4 regions of the Shewanella sp. Shew256 genome follow, and region 3 is predicted to be linked to each of the others. Evidence: predicted binding sites of a transcription regulator. Region 3 holds the regulator's gene; each other region holds the start of a gene.
What was found. Region 3 encodes sigma-54, which starts transcription at its own class of promoters, with help from an activator protein. Its sites were predicted from a motif close to GTTGGCACGNNNNTNGNNT; they were not measured.
Positions count from the first base shown of each region.

Region 1 (3,216 bases), on a different contig from region 3:
GCGGGTGGCATCGTTTAAGTTATGCACGCTAGCAATGGCCTGTTCGGCATCGCGGAGCAACTCTTCACCTTGCAGATATAACAAATGTCCAGCTTCAGTCAGACTTAAGCTTCGAGTGGTACGCTGGATCAGTTGAACACCGAGTCTATGCTCGAGATCGGCGACCTGCGTACTGACCTTAGATTTAGAGATCCCAAGCCTTCTTGCGGCGGCACTAAAACTACCAGCTCTGGCCACATGAGTAAAAATCGCAATAGGTTCTAACAGTTCTAACATGGAAAGTCGCCTTAAGCAGTTTCGACAGTGATATTAACTTTCGGAATAGCATAGGAATGCAGCACAAATGCCTCAAAGCATCCCTCAATGCCTTAATATCTCACAGCAATTGGGTTAGTTGTAGAGATTTAGCCCGAAAAAGTCCGCTAAAGTAGAGTGTTCTATCTGACTGAATTGCCAGCTTTTCATTATATTTTAAGAGTATACCAAACATTAGTCTTTAGAATGTAATATTCCATAGTAAATAGCTGCAAGCAATCAGATTAATATCAATCGGCTTGGCTAAAATGAATCAAGAAAAAGCCCCAGATACTTAACGTACTGGGGCTTTATCATTTATATCACGGCATTGATAGTGTCAGTTAGGTCGGCTTTACCTGGTTCAAACCCATTTAGACCTTAACTACCCTTGCAAGCACTATTCACGTAATTCACGGTGCGTGTTTTGCGTCAACACATAGGGTGCTAACTCTGGCACTTCTTTACGCAGTTGATTTTCAAGCACGAGCAGATTTTCAAAACGGTCACATAAACGGTCGGCTTTCGCTTCAATCCCCTTAGACTGGGACTCAATTTGCTGCTCAATATCATCGCCTAATCTGTCCATTTTTTGTGAGAATGCGTCCATCTTGGCTTCGAAGGATTCACCGTCGCCCGCAAGAATTTGACCGCCGATATTCATCATCAGAGTGCCAATGGAGTTTTGTACGATTTGCTCCATTTCCCGTTCAAATTCATCGTTAAAGGTGTTTTGCATCGACTCTTCGGTCGCGCCAAGGTAAAAACTATCGCCCTGTTTGTAGGCTACGGTATCGACACGCTTCTGCACGCCCGCCATCATCTCATCAAACTTTGCGCCTGCGGCATCACCCATCAGTGGCGTTAATGCCATACTCACAGCTTGAGAGGCCAGTGCAACCGCTTCATTCACTAATTCAATGACTTCAGGAACCTGAGTCGACACCTCATCGGCATATTGGCTCACCAGTTTCTTCTGTTTGTCGGTTAAGGTTACCTGCTTGCCTTCAACGTATAACTTGTCGACCTCGATGCGATACTTCTCGGCGCCCTTCTCGCTCATCACTAATTTTTTAGGCTCGACTCTCACATCATAATTAAGGGAAACCTCACAGCGCTCATCAATTTGTGGCTCAGTTTTCGCTTGTGCTGATTGCAAGCCAGAAGCGCCTAAAATAACGCCCGATAATGCCACTCCAGTTAATAGCGTATTTATCTTCATTGTTGTTCATCCTTTAATCTGAGGGATTCGACTAAGCTAACATGCTAAAAGACGAATAGCAGAAGACATGCCAACTTTATAACAACATGATTAGTAAGGAGTTATAAAAATTAGCACCGATAGCAGATTAGTGAATTTCACTAATAGTTAGCCTAACAGTGCTAATAAAAGAGTTAAATCAGAAGATTGAACGTCCGAGACGCTGGCTAAGATGCTCAAGCATAGCCGTCCCCGCGAGGGAGTTACCTTGATTGTCTAATTCGGGAGACCAAACGCAGACCGAGAGTTCTCCAGGGATCACCGCAATAATGCCGCCACCGACACCGCTTTTACCCGGCATACCAACACGATAGGCAAACTCACCGGCACCGTCGTACAAGCCAGAGGTTGCTAACAGGGCATTTAACTGCCGCGTCTGTACCTGCGAAATAAGCTCAGTGCCGTCTAAGGTTTTACCGCGGTTGGCTAAATACAACATCGCCCGTGAGAGGTCGGCGCAATTCATTTTTAAGGCGCAATAATGAAAATAAGTGCGCAGCACTGTATCGACATCGCCTTGAAAATTGCCGAAGGATTTCATTAGATAAGCGATGGCCGCATTACGTGCACTGTGCTGATATTCAGAATCCGCGACTTGCTTATCGAAACAGACTTTATCGTTTTGGCTCAGCGCCCTGACCAATTCCAACATCCGATGCTTAGGTGCCCCTAAACGGCTCTGTAATAAGTCGGCGATGACTAACGCGCCAGCATTAATAAAGGGATTGCGAGGTTTTCCCCGCTCGAGTTCAACTTGGACTAATGAATTGAAGGAGTGTCCCGAGGGTTCTTTGCCGACGCGGCTCCAAATTTCGGTTTCTTCATATAAAGTTAGCGCTAAGGTTAAGCTGAAAACTTTAGAAATACTTTGAATTGAAAATGGCTCAAGGTAATCGCCCGCGCCTATGGTTTCACCGTCGATTGTGGTCACGGCGATGCCCAATTTACCAGCATCAACATTGGCGAGCGCAGGGATATAATTAGCAACCTTTCCTTGGCCGAGCAAGGGTCGAACTTTGTCGACCACTTCCTCTAATAACGCCTGTTCTGGCATTAACTCCACCAGATATCGTACAGATCGCTAACTTCGAGTTGAGTCACTTTTTGACCCGCCCAGAATGCCTTCACTGCAGCAACATCTTCCTCGGTGCACTTACCGATAGTTTGGGTAGCAATAATACCTTCCCACTCGATATGACCACCGCCGTGGAAACCTAACTTACGGGCTTCAATGACTTCATCGATAAACTTATCGACTGTTGCATCAATATCGGCTTCAGAGACAGATGCATCGAAGGTCCAAGTAATGTCAAAACCTAACTCTTGGAATTCATCAACGCGCATTTTCTTACGTAAACGACGGCTACGATTCTTTGCCATAGTGATTTTCCCCGTTGTGTTAAAAAATAAAATCAATAAAAGATGTTAAGCGATACGCTCAAACATCAGATCCCACACGCCATGGCCGAGGCGATGACCGCGAGCTTCAAATTTAGTCAGTGGACGATGATCTGGGCGCGGCACCACGGTACCATCGGCGGATTGGTTTTTGTAACCATTGGCCGCATTCATGACTTCCAGCATATGCTCGCTGTAGTTTTCCCAGTCGGTTGCCATATGGAACACGCCGCCAATTTTCAGTTTACGACGGATAAGCTCAG
Region 1 is NZ_NAJR01000007.1:182,510-185,725, forward strand. It holds gene B5P39_RS14880 (LysR family transcriptional regulator) at 1-276, opposite strand, end outside; gene B5P39_RS14885 (YggN family protein) at 695-1,516, opposite strand; gene glsB (glutaminase B) at 1,695-2,609, opposite strand; gene B5P39_RS14895 (YggL family protein) at 2,609-2,935, opposite strand; gene trmB (tRNA (guanosine(46)-N7)-methyltransferase TrmB) at 2,981-3,216, opposite strand, start outside.
Region 1: a site for sigma-54 is predicted at 1,573-1,591, ahead of B5P39_RS14885 (YggN family protein). Genes of this name have one in related genera too.

Region 2 (3,216 bases), on a different contig from region 3:
TTAAGTTACGGATTAATTTGTTAATGTTTAAAAAGAGAATCACGGCAAGAGCAATTAAACAGAGCGTCGCCACCCAATGCGCACTAGTGACTAAACAATAGAGGGGATATAAGAGTAAGACCATAGGCGCAAAGATAATACCGTAGCCCATGGTGCCATTCTTAGCTGTAACATTGGCCATTTTTGGCTCCTTCCAAAATGCAGTCGACTCAATCAACAACTCGTTAGGTAAAGTTCAGATCTCAATATCATTTCGTGACAGGCACTCTTAAGACTAGTTCTTAACGAGACAAGAAACAAAGGCAAGACAATAGAGATAAGTGCTATTTCATTCAAGCCTAAATTTGAACCACATCACATAGTTAACTTGTAGTTACAACTTTGTTTTAAGATGTCGGATTTTTATTGATCAGGATCAGTATTTAGAAACATTAAGGACGCTAGTGTAGAGGGGACTTCACAGGAAAGAGGATTTCAATCATGGCATTTTGGTTAGATTTAATGTTCGGTAACCCAATTGGTTTACTCTCAATGATCGTTATCTTTAGCACTATAGGGATAATTTCTTATATCACTTGGATGTTCATTGTGAAGTCCGCGCAACAATCGTAGTTTTTGCTTCCAAATTGTTATTCTGTTCATTGTAAAAATTGCACGTTGTTATGGGGGTTAATCTAACCCCCATTTTTTGTGCCTGTGATTTCTGCTTTAGCACACAACCTGCATTAAGCAGCGTGTTTACGGCTTTGCACTACCCCATTTAAAAACTGCGGGCGCGCTTTAATCAAGTGCTGCATTTCTTCCTGGCTCGGTTCACCTGCGGGTAAACGCAGCACGCCACGATTAAGATACATGCGTGCCTTCATCGAAATTTTATAATCCGCCGTAGGGCCTTGGATCGCATAATGGCGCTCATTACCTAAACATTCGAGGATGCAGGCATTGAGTAAGCTTTTTACTGCGGGTTCATTTTGTGGCAATGTCAAAATGGTGGCGCCCTGTAAAAAGAACTCCCGTAATAAAGCGCGCTCGGCACGGTCCATCAGATTGACCTTAGCCTCAATCGTTTCGATCATTCGTTTATCACTCAAGTGACGAATCGACTCATCTAAGCCAAGGTTCAATAATTGCGTTAAAAAATAAGCAATAGAGATAATCAGCCCTAGGCCAACAAAATGGGCATGCTCGGGGACAAACTTATCCAACGCCAGCATGGCAAGCACATTGGATGGGATCGCCAATAACACAGCGCAGCTTACCATTAGCCACAGCATGACTCGAAACATCATCTTTTTAGGGCTAAACAATTTCACTGAATCCAGTTTGAATTTAATCATAGTCTTATCCCAGCGACAAAAAATTGAACTTAGACGGCATCAAGCAAGTTTGATGCCAGTGTATCAGTCAAAATTGCGGGATATTTCATGGGGATAAAATGCACAATCTGGATGCTTGAGTCTATGCTTATAAGCATCCAACTCGCTATTAGCTATAGATAATTTAAGATGCCGACTTTCTTTAGCCAATTTATTAAAAGCCCGATAGGCAGGCATCTCACCTTGTCTATTATTCTCTTTAGCTCCCTCATCACCTTAGTGACAACGGCCTATCAGCTGATTAACGACTATCGCGGCGATGTGACTCGTATTGATCGCGTATTCTCCAATATTGAAAAAGCCAATCTCGATGTACTCGCCGCCAGCATTTGGGTTATCGATGAAAGACTGATTAATACTCAGTTGAATGGTTTAATCCAACTACCTGATATTAATTATATTTCGATAAAAGATGATAGCGGCCAATCGTGGAACGCCGGCAATGAGAAGCCAACCCATACCCTCAATAAAGTATTTCCTCTGGTGTATAAGTCGCCAACTGACAGCATTAATGTCGGCACTTTAGAGGTTCAAGTGGATATGGATGCCATTTACCAACGCCTCTACGATAAAGCCATTCTGATCTTGCTCTCTAATGCGATAAAAACCTTCTTAGTCGCTGGATTTATTCTGTTTTTAGTCTGGTACAACATTACTAAACACTTAGACAAACTCAGTAATTACTGCAAACGCATCGATCTCGATACCGATGTCGAACCATTAGCCTTCGATCGCAAGCAAAAAGTCGATGAATTTACCCAAGTTGCCGATGCCATCAACAATATGCAGTCGCAACTGCGCGGCTCATTCGAAGCCTTAAAACGCTCTAAAACCGAATTGCAAACCGCCTTAGAGGATAGAGAACGCTTACTGACGCTCGAGCGCAGTTATAAGGAAGAACTCGCAAGGCAAGTCAAAGAAAGAACACAAGAATTAGAGCAATCATTAACGGCGCTGAAACGGGCGCAGCAAGTATTGGTTGAGCAGGAAAAAATGGCGGCATTGGGCGGTTTAGTCTCGGGAGTGGCCCATGAGATCAATACACCGATCGGCATTTGTTTGACGGCGGCCAGTACCCAACTGAGTCATATCGAAGAGCTTATCGAGCTTATACATAGCGAGCATGCCACTCTAGATGAAATCAACGCCATTTTAGATGAGTACCAAGAAAGCTGTGAGTTGATAGTTCGTAATATCAGTAAGGCCAGTAGCCTGATCCAAAAATTTAAAACGATCGCCATCGACCGTAGCCACGAAGAACATCAATGCATCAATCTGCAACGTCAGCTTAAGGAGATTTTAGAATCGACCTTAATTATGTATCCCAAGGTGAAAGCCCAAACTCAGCTACAGGTTAATTCTGCGCTCAACATCCAGACCAATGTCAGCCTGCTCAATCAAATCGTCAGTAATATTCTCTCTAATGCCTTCACCCATGCCTTTCAGGATAGAGAAGATAATCTGATCCAAATTACGGCCAAGCTAGAGCAAGACTACGTGAATATCAGCATTGAAAACAATGGGATTGCCATTCCAACCGAGGTGGCAGAGCATATGTTTGAGCCCTTCTTTACCACCAGCAGGAGTAAAGGTGGCACAGGCTTAGGCTTATCCGCCGCCTTCAATGCCGCCACGTTGCTAAAGGGCACCATGAACTATCAAGCAGACTCACAACTGGGCGGCGCACAATTTAATATCCGCATTCCCCTCACCCAATGCGATTCGCCCAAACTCACCACACACCATGACTTTACGATTTGATGGAGTGTTTGATACGAGCTTGATGGCAAGTGGAGCCAGTGGAGCCAGTGGAAGGCGAATAAAGCAAACACTGGCGCCA
Region 2 is NZ_NAJR01000003.1:502,447-505,662, forward strand. It holds gene B5P39_RS07885 (bacteriohemerythrin) at 1-181, opposite strand, end outside; gene B5P39_RS07890 (DUF3149 domain-containing protein) at 481-612, shown strand; gene B5P39_RS07895 (superinfection exclusion B family protein) at 726-1,337, opposite strand; gene B5P39_RS07900 (sensor histidine kinase) at 1,506-3,137, shown strand.
Region 2: a site for sigma-54 is predicted at 1,379-1,397, ahead of B5P39_RS07895 (superinfection exclusion B family protein). Genes of this name have one in related genera too.

Region 3 (3,216 bases):
GTCGACAGGTTGTTTATCGATAGCATCAAAGGCTATCGGCTCCTCACATTTCACCAATATGGCTATGGGTTGTGTTATATCGGTTAATCGACCATGTGGAATGGCGATGCCGTTACCTATACCTGTGCTCCCCATCTTTTCGCGCGCCACTAGGCTTTCGAAGATCTCTTGAGATGAGAGGGTGGGGTACTGGGCAGCGGCTAAGTCGCTGATAAGTTCCAGTACCTTTTTCTTACTGCCCGGAGTGGCGCAGGTCGTGCATTCCGGCCGCAGTATGGTACGAAGTTCCATTGCTAGTGTTTTGTTAACTTCTCTTTGTGTTTAATAACCTGACGATCAAGCTTGTCGATCAGGACGTCTATGGCAGCATACATATCTGCATGCTCTGAAGTCGCGAAGACTTCACCACCGGTGAGGTTGATTCTCGCTTCGGCAATTTGTTGCATTTTCTCAACATTGAGCACAACGTGCACATTATTGATCTGTTCGAAATGACGTTCAAGTTTTGAAAACTTTTCCTCAACATAAGCCCGTAACGATTCAGTAATCTCGATATGGTGTCCACTCAGGTTTATTTGCATATAAACGTCCTCCGATTTCCATTTTAGGCTATAAACTTTTACGCTGATTGGAAGGGGGAATAAGCATCGCTTCTCTGTACTTCGCAATGGTTCTGCGCGCAACGTTAATTCCCTGTTCTGCCAGAAGCTGTGCCATCTTGCTGTCGCTTAATGGTTTTTTCTGGTTTTCCGCTGCAACCAGTTTCTTAATGAAGGCTCTGATTGCCGTGGATGAGCACTCACCGCCATCATCAGTCCCGACGTGGCTTGAGAAGAAATATTTTAGTTCAAAAAGTCCCTTTGGGGTATGCATGTATTTTTGCGTCGTCACCCGTGAAATGGTGGACTCATGCATCTCTACCGCCTCGGCGATATCGTTCAGGACCATAGGTTTCATGGCTTCTTCACCGTATTCGAAGAAGCCCTGTTGATATTGCACTATGCAGTTTGCCACCTTGAGCAGTGTTTCGTTACGGCTTTCAAGGCTTTTGATAAACCACTTGGCCTCTTGCAGATGCCCGCGGATAAATTGGCTATCGGCTTGGCTTTTGGTGCTGCGCGCCATGGCTGCATATTGCTGATTAACATTGATTTTTGGCATGCAATCTGGATTTAACTCGACCACCCAGCGACCGTTTTTCTTCGATACCGACACATCGGGGATGACATATTCTTCATCAACAGGGGTGATGAGCAAACCGGGGCGAGGGTTTAAAGTTTGGATCAGCGCTATGCTGTCCCTTAACTCGTCCTCTTTAAGTTTGGTCTTACGCATCAACAACCTAAAGTCGCGGGCAGCGATCAGATCTAAATGATCTTTGATCAGCATACGGGCGTTTTCGAGGTGTGGGGTATCCGGCGAAAAATGGGAGAGTTGGATAAGCAGACATTCGCTTAAATCCCTTGCGGCGACACCAACGGGATCGAAGTGTTGAATACGCTTGAGCACGGCTTCGACTTCATCCAGTTCTATCTCTGGATTGCCCATGGCCTCGAGGATATCTTCAGTACTTTGAGTGAGATAACCTTGATCGTCGATGGCATCAATAATCGCGGTGGCGATGGCTAAATCGGTTTCAGAGAAGGGCGTGAGGTTTTTTTGCCATTCTAAATGTTCGTACAGGCCTTCACTGGTTTCCCCTTGGAAGGGCATGTCATCTTCACGGCTGGCGCCAGAACCTGAGTTTGGCGAGGCGGTAAAGACTTCATCCCAAGTAGTATCCATGGGCAGTTCTTCGGGCAGGGATTCTTTGGTCAGCGACTCGGCAATGTCCACGGTGGAATTGTCTTGTTCCTGTGGCTGGGCCGTCGTTTCGCTAAAGTCGGTATCGGCGATATCTTGCTTACGTTCGGTAGGCGCGTCGAACTGCTCCTCTTCCAGCTCGAGAAGAGGATTAGAGTCTAAGGCTTGCTGGATCTCTTGCTGCAGTTCCAATGACGACAATTGCAACAGACGAATGGCCTGTTGGAGTTGTGGCGTCATGGTTAACTGTTGACCCAGTTTGAGCTGGAGTGACGCTTTCATGTTACCGCTGATCCCTACGTTATTATTTTGAATTTAGGCCGCTTGTTATCATATTGATGGCGCTTATAAGCCAAAATTCAAGGCTAATTGGCTCTGTTTAAGTAACTATAGCCTGAATTGTTCACCTAAGTACACAGCCCTAACTTGCTGATTGTCTAAGATCTCTGCGGGAGTTCCTTCGGCAATCAGGTTTCCGTGACTGACAATGTAGGCATGTTCACAGACGTCTAAGGTCTCGCGTACATTGTGGTCTGTGATCAGTACCCCAAGGCCTCGGCTCTTGAGTTGTTCGATGATTTTCTTGATATCGATAACCGAAATCGGGTCGACACCGGCGAAGGGTTCATCGAGCAGAATAAACTTGGGATTGGCCGCTAAGGCGCGGGCAATTTCGACGCGGCGACGTTCACCGCCCGATAACGACATGCCTTGGCTATCGCGAATATGGGTGATATGGAACTCTTCGAGCAGATGTTCCAGCTCTTCTTCGCGTTGATCGCGATTGAGCTCTTTACGGGTTTGCAGTACTGCCATGATATTGTCGTGCACGGTCAGCTTGCGAAAGATACTGGCTTCCTGTGGCAGGTAACCAATGCCTTTACGGGCGCGCAGGTGCATGGGATCGGCGGTTAAATCATCATCGTCGATAAAGATATGGCCTTTATCGCTTTTGACTAAGCCCACGACCATGTAAAAGGTGGTGGTTTTACCTGCGCCGTTTGGGCCGAGTAAGCCGACGACTTGACCCGTTTTCACCGTCAGGCTGACATCTTTCACAACCTGACGACTCTTATAACTCTTAGCGAGATTCTGTGCTTTTAAGGTGATTTGGGTCATTTAGAGTCCTGTTTTTTCACAGGTTTGTCCGCGGGCTGGTTCTTGATCTCTTCCTGATAGTTATCAGGTTGAATAATGGTAATCACGCGATCATCACCGCTACCCGTACTTTCAGCGATCAATTTTTGCTGAATAATATCGTAACGGATGAGGTTACCCGTCACTTGGCTACCCGCTTGGTCTAGGCTCGCTGAGCCCGTCAAAGTTAGGGTGCGGGTCGCCATTTCGTAGCGAATTTCTTTCGCGCTCGCTGAAGCTGGGCGTCCATCGTCGAGGATCTGGCTATACGTCGCA
Region 3 is NZ_NAJR01000006.1:47,769-50,984, reverse strand. It holds gene ptsN (PTS IIA-like nitrogen regulatory protein PtsN) at 1-291, opposite strand, end outside; gene hpf (ribosome hibernation promoting factor) at 294-581, opposite strand; gene B5P39_RS12535 (RNA polymerase factor sigma-54) at 610-2,085, opposite strand; gene lptB (LPS export ABC transporter ATP-binding protein) at 2,191-2,922, opposite strand; gene lptA (lipopolysaccharide transport periplasmic protein LptA) at 2,919-3,216, opposite strand, start outside.

Region 4 (3,216 bases), on a different contig from region 3:
GAAGCCAAAAGGACAGCACTGTGGTGACATTTTCTCGCGACCCAGAAAGCGTTTTTAATGGTTTTAATTCAATGCGCTAACTGAATATGAATGGAGAGTATTCCGTGTTTGGCTCCAAAAAAGACGCATTATTATAGTTGTAATCGAGAATCGTTCTTAATTGAATTTACAAAGCCTTTACTTTTTTACTTGTTGTAAATCACTCAATGACAACAAATGGACAAATAACAGCGAGAGGTTAGGGTTTATGTGTGTTGATGGTGGGCTGAGCTATGTCGGGTAGGCATAAAATCCGCAGAAGATTAGAGACAAAAAAAGCCCCGACAGAAGACTGTCGGGGCTATTAGATGTTGTGCAGCTAATCGATGCCGTTAGCCATTACAGGCTGTAGTACATCTCGAACTCTAGTGGGTGAGTTGTACGGCTTACACGCTCAGCTTCTGCAGATTTCAGTGCAATGTAAGATTGGATGAAATCTTCGCTGAATACACCGCCGCGAGTTAAGAACTCGTGGTCAGCTTGCAGGTTCTCAAGCGCGTTTTCTAATGAAGTCGCTACTTGTGGGATTTCAGCCGCTTCTTCCGCTGGCAGATCGTACAAGTCTTTATCCATAGCTTCGCCTGGATGGATCTTGTTTTGGATACCATCGATACCCGCCATCAGCAGTGCCGCGAAACCTAAGTATGGGTTTGCATGTGGATCTGGGAAGCGAGTTTCGATACGACGGCCTTTAGGGCTTGGTACAACTGGAATACGGATTGAAGCGCTGCGGTTACGTGCTGAGTAAGCTAACATCACTGGCGCTTCGAAGTGTGGCACTAAACGCTTGTAAGAGTTAGTGCTTGGGTTAGTGAAAGCGTTCAGCGCGCGAGCGTGCTTGATGATACCACCGATGTAGTACAGTGCAGTTTCACTTAAACCAGCGTATTTGTCGCCTGCGAACAGGTTCACACCGTCTTTAGACAGAGATTGGTGAACGTGCATACCGCTACCGTTGTCGCCAACGATTGGCTTAGGCATGAAAGTCGCAGTCTTACCGTAGGCGTGAGCCATGTTGTGTACTACGTACTTCAGAATTTGGATTTCGTCCGCTTTCTTAGTCAGAGTGTTGAAGCGAGTTGCGATTTCGTTTTGACCCGCAGTCGCCACTTCATGGTGGTGAGCTTCAACGACTTGACCCATTTCTTCGAGCACTAAACACATAGCGCTACGTAAGTCTTGTGATGAGTCAACAGGAGCTACTGGGAAGTAACCGCCTTTCACGAATGGACGGTGACCAGTGTTACCACCTTCGTAGCTAGTGCCAGAGTTCCATGCCGCTTCTTTAGCGTCGATTTTCACGAAACAACCAGACATGTCAGTACCGAAACGTACGTCGTCGAACAGGAAGAATTCTGGTTCTGGTCCAACTAATACAGTGTCAGCGATACCGGTAGAGCGTAAGTATTCTTCCGCTTTTTTCGCGATAGAACGTGGGTCGCGGTCATAACCAGTCATAGTGCCTGGCTCGAGAATGTCACAGCGGATCAGTGCAGTGGTTTCTTCGGTGAATGGGTCTAATACAAACGTGGTTGGGTCAGGCATCAGCACCATGTCTGATTCGTTAATGCCTTTCCAGCCAGCGATTGACGAACCGTCAAACATTTTGCCGTCTTCGAAGAAATCAGCGTCTACCTGATGAGCAGGGATAGATACGTGCTGCTCTTTACCTTTGGTGTCGGTAAAACGTAAATCAACAAACTTAACTTCTAATTCTTCAAGTTGCTTTAAAACTGATTCAACTGACATTCTCAAGTCTCCGGTAGGGTAAAGGGATGTCCCTTCTATAATCTTTTAACTCAAGTCGCGCTTGAGCCAAACTTACAAGCTATATAGCGATATCTATGCCAACAATTTAAGATGTTGATAATCAAAGGCTATATATTTTGGTGCACAACAATTTACTCAGTGTTGCACTATGTTGGTGCGTTTGCATGTGGCATTTTGGTGCATTAATCCATTTTGGTGCGCGCCGTCACAACACCATTTTAGTGCACGGTATTTGAGTGCAATCTCGCCACGCCCATTTATCCCGAACTCGTCGGCCCATTAAACTCATAGGCAAGCCAGGTTGATATCTCAATTCTGGCTTTTGACAAGATTCGAAACCAAACAAAGCACAATGAATCTAGCACATTAGTGAGGCGAGATAACCGTGCAAGCTCACTATTTCAATCGCACGCAATAATGTCACAAAACTGTGGCAACCTAAGCTGTTTTTCGCGGGACAGTTATGGGTAGATATATTGAATAATGCTTAATTATCAACTCATTAAAATCGTTGTTCGCAATGGGGAATAGAGTTTGTTGAAACTGAGGCCAAAGTTATCCGCTGAAATCGCTAAATGGCGCCAGCCGGGCTTATTTCGCTGCTCATTCTGGCGTGTCACGGCTTGATGACGTGGATTGACTATACTTATGGCGGCTTTGGGCCGAGCGGCAAAAGTAGTACTGAGTGAAAAACAGTGAATTCAGCTGCTTAGCTTGGTCGATGACAAGATAAACTGGCGAATCGCCTGCGCATTAACGGTGCATTTAGGCTATTTGACTCAGGCAAGAGAGTGGCTTTTGAGCACTGTGCTCAAAAAATTGTTTTATAAGTGTTCAAAAATAATCCTGTGCGGCGAGGCCGCTCTGGAGTAGAATGTCACGCTTTTTTATGGCGACTCAACGTAGATTGCTATAACGAATATTGAAATATCCCTATTTTTGTTTGATGGTAAGAGGTTTATCCGTGCTAGAGAATTTACGTAACATCGCCATTATTGCGCACGTTGACCATGGCAAAACGACCCTGGTTGACAAGCTGCTGTCGCAATCAGGAACCCTTGCAACCCGGGGAGAAGCTACTGAGCGGGTGATGGACTCCAACGATCTTGAAAAGGAACGTGGGATCACGATTCTGGCAAAGAATACTGCCATCAAGTGGAACGACTACCGCATTAACATCGTAGACACCCCAGGCCACGCCGACTTCGGTGGTGAGGTTGAGCGCGTACTGTCTATGGTGGACTCAGTATTACTGCTGGTTGACGCCGTTGACGGTCCAATGCCACAGACTCGCTTCGTAACCAAGAAAGCGTTCGCCCAAGGCTTAAAGCCAATAGTTGTTATCAACAAGATTGACCGTCCTGGTGCTCGCCCTGATTGGGTTATCGACCAAGTATTCGACCTGTT
Region 4 is NZ_NAJR01000012.1:61,124-64,339, forward strand. It holds gene glnA (glutamate--ammonia ligase) at 379-1,788, opposite strand; gene typA (translational GTPase TypA) at 2,774-3,216, shown strand, end outside.
Region 4: a site for sigma-54 is predicted at 1,873-1,891, ahead of glnA (glutamate--ammonia ligase). Genes of this name have one in related genera too.